DNA from 3 places in the Stutzerimonas tarimensis genome. Region 2 is predicted to be linked to each of the others. Evidence: predicted binding sites of a transcription regulator. Region 2 holds the regulator's gene; each other region holds the start of a gene.
What was found. The regulator sigma-54, encoded in region 2, starts transcription at its own class of promoters, with help from an activator protein. The targets are predictions, from matches to a motif close to ANTGGCATNNANNTTGCTNT.
Positions count from the first base shown of each region.

Region 1: flgB (flagellar basal body rod protein FlgB) is a predicted target of sigma-54. The motif match lies at 954-973, and genes of this name have one in related genera.
Region 3: glnA (glutamate--ammonia ligase) is a predicted target of sigma-54. The motif match lies at 873-892, and genes of this name have one in related genera.

Region 1 is NZ_JBHRXZ010000003.1:166,748-169,012, forward strand. It holds gene dcd (dCTP deaminase) at 1-382, shown strand, start outside; gene ACFOMF_RS02775 (DUF2288 domain-containing protein) at 454-783, shown strand; gene flgB (flagellar basal body rod protein FlgB) at 1,007-1,405, shown strand; gene flgC (flagellar basal body rod protein FlgC) at 1,421-1,861, shown strand; gene flgD (flagellar hook assembly protein FlgD) at 1,874-2,265, shown strand, end outside.
Region 2 is NZ_JBHRXZ010000018.1:64,139-66,403, reverse strand. It holds gene lptB (LPS export ABC transporter ATP-binding protein) at 1-246, shown strand, start outside; gene ACFOMF_RS08710 (RNA polymerase factor sigma-54) at 372-1,880, shown strand; gene hpf (ribosome hibernation-promoting factor, HPF/YfiA family) at 1,942-2,250, shown strand; gene ptsN (PTS IIA-like nitrogen regulatory protein PtsN) at 2,263-2,265, shown strand, end outside.
Region 3 is NZ_JBHRXZ010000026.1:37,513-39,777, reverse strand. It holds gene thiI (tRNA uracil 4-sulfurtransferase ThiI) at 1-656, opposite strand, end outside; gene glnA (glutamate--ammonia ligase) at 985-2,265, shown strand, end outside.

The DNA of each region.
Region 1 (2,265 bases), on a different contig from region 2:
GACGGTCGATCCCAAGAATTTCGACGACAGGAGCTTCGTCGACGTCAAGGGGCCGGTGTGCATCATCCCGCCGAACTCCTTCGCTCTGGCCCGGACCGTGGAGTACTTCCGGATCCCGCGCAATGTGCTGACCATCTGCCTGGGCAAGAGCACCTATGCGCGCTGCGGCATCATCGTCAATGTCACGCCGCTGGAACCGGAGTGGGAAGGGCACGTGACGCTGGAGTTCTCCAACACCACCACCCTGCCGGCGAAGATCTATGCCAACGAAGGCGTGGCGCAGATGCTGTTCCTCGAATCCGACGAGGCCTGCGAGGTCTCCTACCGGGATCGCGGCGGCAAGTACCAGGGCCAGCGTGGCGTGACCCTGCCGCGTACCTGAGTGCGGCGCCGGGGAGCCTTCGATGCGTCCCTGGCTGGCCGTGATGAGTGCTTTTCTCCCATGAGGGTGTCATGTCAGAAGAAACCAGCAACGCTCGCAGCCTGCTCTACGCCAAGCTGCTCGGCGAAACCGCGGCGATCAGCTGGCAGGAACTGGAGCCGTTTTTCGCCCGTGGCGCCACCCTGCGGGTCGCCAGCGACCTGAATCTGGTCGAAGTGGCGACCGCCGTGTCACTGGACGAAAAGGCGCAGGTAGCCGGCTGGCTCAGCGCTGGCGGCCTGGGCAAGCTCGAAGCGGAACAGGCGCAGGAGTGGATCGCCTGCGATGCCGGTCTCTGGGCTGTCGTGGTCGCGCCCTGGGTGTTGGTGCAGGAGCGCCAGCGTCCTTCCGCGGAGGGTTGAAGCGGGGCGCTCGATGAGCCCGCCAATCTGAGTCCGCCGCCGCCTCCGTGTGGCGGAAAACCGTCTTTCCGGCCCGCATCCTGGGCCGTTTCCGCTTCAGACACCTCCCGATTTTTTGACGCCTGGCGTCTCTGATACAAATTTATCCTTACAAATCAGCTGTCTACGCAGATGGCATGGGCTTTGCTCTGCTGATTCCAGGCAGTTTTCCGAGGTCAGGATCATGAGCATCAGCTTCGACAAGGCATTGGGCGTCCATGAGCGGGCGTTGGGCTTTCGTGCACAGCGGGCAGAGGTGCTGGCAAACAACATCGCCAATGCCGACACGCCGAACTACAAGGCGCGGGACCTGGATTTCTCCGCCGTGCTGGCCGCCGAACAAGGCAAAGGCGGTTTCGGCATGGCGCGGACCAGCGAGCGGCACATTGCCGCCGCCGGCGTCGAGCTGGCCGACCCGGGGCTGCGTTTCCGTAATCCGGCCCATGCCGCGCTTGATCAGAACACCGTCGACATGCAGGTCGAACAGGCCAACTACGCGCAGAACGCCATCGATTTCCAGGCCAGCTTCACCCTGCTCAACAGCAAGCTCAAGGGCATCGTCAGCGCCCTGCGCGGCGAATAACAGGAGGATCGACCCATGTCGCTCAGCAATGTCTTCAACATCGCCGGTTCCGGCATGAGTGCCCAGAGCACCCGGCTGAACACCATTTCCAGCAACATCGCCAACGCCGAGACGGTGTCGTCCAGCGTCGATGAGACCTATCGCGCGCGCCATCCGGTCTTTGCCACTGTGCTGCAGCAGGCTCAAGGGGGCGGCGGCTCGCTGTTCGCCGATCACGACCAGGCCGGTGCGGGTGTGCAAGTGTTGGGTATCGTCGAAAGCCAGGCCGAACTGCAGGCCCGCTATGAGCCCAACCATCCGGCCGCTGACGACAACGGCTACGTCTACTACCCCAACGTCAACGTGGTGGAAGAGATGGCCGACATGATCTCGGCAAGTCGCTCGTTCCAGACCAACGCCGAGCTGATGAACACGGCAAAGACCATGCTGCAGAAGGTGCTGACCCTGGGTCAGTAAGCGAGACAGACCATGAGCACAAGCGCAATCGGGGCGGGTAGTTCGGTACTCGACCAGTACCAGATCCAGAGCGACCGCAATGCCAAGGACGGCGAGCTGGGCAAGGATCAGTTCCTGCAGCTGCTGGTCGCCCAGCTGAACAACCAGAATCCGCTCGAGCCACAGAGCAACGGCGAGTTCATCGCGCAGCTGGCGCAATTCAGTACCGTCGAGGGGGTGGAGAAGCTCAATTCCAGCGTGCAGTCGATCCTCACCGGCTACCAGTCGTCACAGGCGCTGCAGGCCTCGTCGCTGGTCGGGCGCAAGGTGATCGTGCCCACCAGCCAGGCGGTGGTCGACACCAGCCAGACCTTCAGGGCCAATACCGTTCTGCCCATCTCCAGCAGCAACGTCTACGTCAATGT
Region 2 (2,265 bases):
CTCGACGAGCCCTTCGCCGGCGTCGACCCGATCTCGGTCGGCGACATCAAGCAGATCATCCATCACCTGCGTGACCGCGGCATCGGTGTGCTGATCACCGACCACAACGTCCGCGAAACTCTGGACATCTGCCAGACGGCCTATATCGTCAGCGAAGGCCAGCTGATCGCCGAAGGCGATTCCGCCAGCATCCTTTCCAACCAGCTGGTGAAAGAAGTGTATCTGGGGCATGAATTCAGGCTTTAAGCGACGCACTAGGGTCTAGGCAAAGCCTGCTGTATCAGGCATATAATTTGCTTTGAGCGGCGCCAAGCGCGCCGGTGAAGTCGAACGGGCGCGCGCGCCGGGAACCGGGCAGCAAGTTTGCAACCATGAAACCATCGCTAGTCCTGAAGATGGGCCAGCAGCTGACGATGACACCGCAGCTGCAGCAGGCCATACGTTTACTCCAGCTATCCACCCTGGACCTGCAACAGGAAATCCAGGAAGCGCTGGAAGCCAACCCCATGCTCGAACGCCAGGAAGACGGCGACGATTACGAGGGAACCGGCGGTGACGGCGCGCCCGATGCACAGGACGGAGGCGGTAGCGAATCCTCGGCACCTGAGCAGGAAAGCCTCTACGAGGCGGCAGACCCTGCCGAAGCGACACTGGGCGAGGGAGACTGGAACGAGAGCATTCCCAACGAACTGCCGGTCGATACCGTCTGGGACGACATCTACCAGAGCAGCGCAAGCAACCTGCCCAGCAACGATGACGATGAATGGGACTTCACCAGCCGCACTTCGGTGGGTGAGAGCCTGCAAAGCCACTTGCTGTGGCAGCTCAACCTGGCCCCGATGAGCGATACCGATCGGCTGATCGCGATGACGCTGATCGACAGCATCAATGCCCAAGGCTATCTCGACGACAGCCTCGAAGAGATCCACGCCGGGCTCGATCCCGAACTGGAGATCGAGCTCGACGAGGTGGAAGTGGTCTTGCGCCGCATCCAGCAGTTCGAGCCGGCCGGCATCGGCGCCCGCGACCTCAGGGAGTGTCTGCTCCTGCAACTGCGCCAGCTGCCCGTCGGCATTCCCTGGCTGGAGGAGGCCCAACTGCTGGTGAGCAATCACCTGGAAGCGCTGGGCAGCCGCGATTACAGCCTGCTGATGCGCCGCATGAAACTCAAGGAAGAGCAGTTGCGGGATATCATCGAACTGATCCAGACGCTCAATCCGCGCCCGGGCTCGCACATCGAGGCGAGCGAGCCGGAGTACGTCGTCCCGGACGTCATCGTTCGCAAGAACAACGGCCGCTGGCAGGTCGAACTGAACCAGGAAGCCATGCCACGTCTGCGCGTCAATGCGCATTACGCCAACCTGGTACGACGCGCCGACTCCAGTTCCGACAACACCTTCATGCGCAACCAGCTGCAGGAAGCGCGCTGGTTCATCAAGAGCCTGCAGAGCCGTAACGAGACGCTGATGAAGGTGGCTACCCAGATCGTCGAGCACCAGCGCGGCTTTCTCGACTATGGCGACGAGGCCATGAAGCCGCTGGTCCTGCATGACATCGCCGAAGCCGTGGGCATGCACGAGTCGACCATCTCGCGGGTCACGACCCAGAAATACATGCATACCCCGCGCGGCATCTACGAGCTCAAGTACTTCTTCTCGAGCCATGTCAGCACCGCCGAAGGCGGCGAATGCTCCTCCACTGCAATCCGCGCGATCATCAAAAAGCTGGTCGCTGCGGAAAACGCAAAAAAGCCGTTGAGCGACAGCAAGATCGCTGGTCTACTGGAAGAACAAGGCATCCAGGTGGCACGCCGTACGGTGGCTAAATACCGGGAGTCGCTGGGCATCGCCCCGTCCAGCGAGCGCAAGCGGTTGATGTGATAGTTTTGGCAGCGGCAGGCCGTCATGCCTACCAATTTGCTGGTACACAAGGAGAAGCAGTATGCATGTCAATATCAGCGGGCATCATCTCGAAGTAACTGACGCACTGCGTGAATACGTCGACGAGAAGTTCGAACGCCTGGCACGTCATTTCGACCGCATCATCAATGTCCAGGTTATCCTCGAGGTCGAAAAGCTCAAGCAGAAGGCCGAAGCGACGCTGCACGTCGCGGGGCGCGAAGTGGTCGCCAACGCGGAACATCAGGACATGTACGCCGCCATCGACTCCCTGATCGACAAGCTCGACCGTCAACTGATCAAACACAAGGAAAAGCAAATCGAACGTCTGCAGGGCGCGGATGCCCGCTGACCGCTTGCGACCATG
Region 3 (2,265 bases), on a different contig from region 2:
TCATGGGCCCGCCCGCCGAGGTTGAAAAAGCAGAAGTGGGTCAGCATGCCGCGGCGCATGATTTGCCAGGCCGCCACGGTGGAGTCGAAGCCCCCGGACATCAGCACCAGGGTCTGCTCGAGTGCCCCGAGCGGGTAGCCGCCCAGGCCGGGGTGCTGGCGATCAATGATGAACAACCGGTCGTGACGCACCTCAAGCCGTACTTCGACTTCCGGCGCCTTCAGGGAGATGCCCGCGGCCTCGCACTGCTGCCGCAACTGGCTGCCCACGTGGCGCTCGAGCTCCATCGAGCTGAAACTGTGCTTGCCGGCCCGCTTGCAGCGCACCGCGAACACTCGTCCCGGCAGGCGCGGGCCAAAGTGCGCCTTGCACTTCTCCACCACATCGTCGAAGTCGCCCAGCGGGTACTCATGCACTTCCAGAAAGTGCGCGATGCCGGGAGTGCAGCTCAACCGCTCGATAAGGTCGCGCAGGGTGCGCGGGTCGCTCACCGCCGTTTCCAGCTCGAGATTGTCCCATTCACCCTCGATGCGCAGCTCGGGATCGAGATCGCGCAACACGGCTCGAATGTTCTTCACCAGCTGCCGAATGAAGCGCTTGCGCACCGGTCGGCTCTTGATGGTGATTTCCGGGAAAACCTTGACGATCAGCTTCATGAAAAAGAACAGGTGGCCAGCAGCCGCAGGAGGAAAAGGCGCGGATTATAGCTGAAACCGGCTTGCCTTTAGTCGGGGTTTTGCAAATCGCCTCCATGCACCATATTGGCTCTTGCTATAAATGAGGCGCACCATATTTGTGCTCTTTTCGCGCATGCCTGTTGCGCCCGACTCACGCAACACCCCGGCCAAAAGGGCTTAGCCCCACAATGGGTAGCTGGCATAAGATTTGCTCCCTTGTGAGGCAGTTTGCCAAGGCGGATTATCCTTGCCCGGCTAGAGCCGCAACGGACGCATCGCCAGCAACGTTTACTACTTGGAGAGCATCATGTCGAAGTCGCTTCAACTGATCAAAGAACACGACGTGAAGTGGGTTGACCTCCGCTTCACCGACACCAAAGGCAAGCAGCAGCACGTCACCATCCCGGCACGCGATGTCGATGACGAGGACTTCTTCGAGCATGGCAAGATGTTCGACGGCTCCTCCATCGCCGGCTGGAAGGGTATCGAAGCTTCCGACATGATCCTGATGCCGGATGACAGCACCGCCGTGCTGGATCCGTTCACCGAAGAGCCGACCCTTATCCTGGTCTGCGACATCATCGAACCCTCGACCATGCAGCCGTACGAGCGCGACCCGCGCGCCATCGCTCGCGCCGCAGAGGACTACCTGAAGTCCACCGGTATCGGCGACACCGCCTTCTTCGGCCCGGAGCCCGAGTTCTTCGTCTTCGACGAAGTGAAGTTCAAGTCCGACATCTCCGGCTCGATGTTCAAGATCTTCTCCGAACAGGCTTCCTGGAACACCGACGCCGACTTCGAGAGCGGCAACAAGGGCCACCGTCCGGGCGTCAAGGGCGGTTACTTCCCGGTACCACCAGTCGACCACGACCACGAAATCCGTACCGCCATGTGCAACGCACTGGAAGAGTTCGGCCTGAAGGTCGAGGTTCACCACCACGAAGTGGCTACCGCCGGCCAGAACGAGATCGGCGTTGCCTTCAACACCCTGGTGGCCAAGGCCGACGAAGTCCAGACCCTGAAGTACTGCGTGCACAACGTGGCCGATGCCTACGGCAAGACCGCCACCTTCATGCCCAAGCCCCTGTATGGCGACAACGGCTCGGGTATGCACGTGCACATGTCCATCTCCAAGGATGGCAAGAACACCTTCGCCGGAGAAGGCTATGCCGGCCTGTCCGAGACCGCCCTGTTCTTCATTGGCGGCATCATCAAGCACGGCAAGGCGCTGAACGGCTTCACCAACCCGTCGACCAACTCCTACAAGCGTCTGGTCCCGGGCTTCGAAGCTCCGGTGATGCTGGCCTACTCGGCTCGCAACCGTTCCGCCTCGATCCGCATTCCGTACGTCAACAGCCCGAAGGCTCGTCGTATCGAAGCACGCTTCCCGGATCCGGCTGCCAACCCCTACCTGGCCTTCGCTGCCCTGCTGATGGCCGGCCTGGACGGTATCCAGAACAAGATTCACCCCGGCGATGCGGCGGACAAGAACCTGTACGACCTACCGCCGGAAGAAGCTGCCAACATCCCGCAGGTTTGCGGCAGCCTGAAGGAAGCCCTGGAAGCACTGGACGCTGACCGCAGCTTC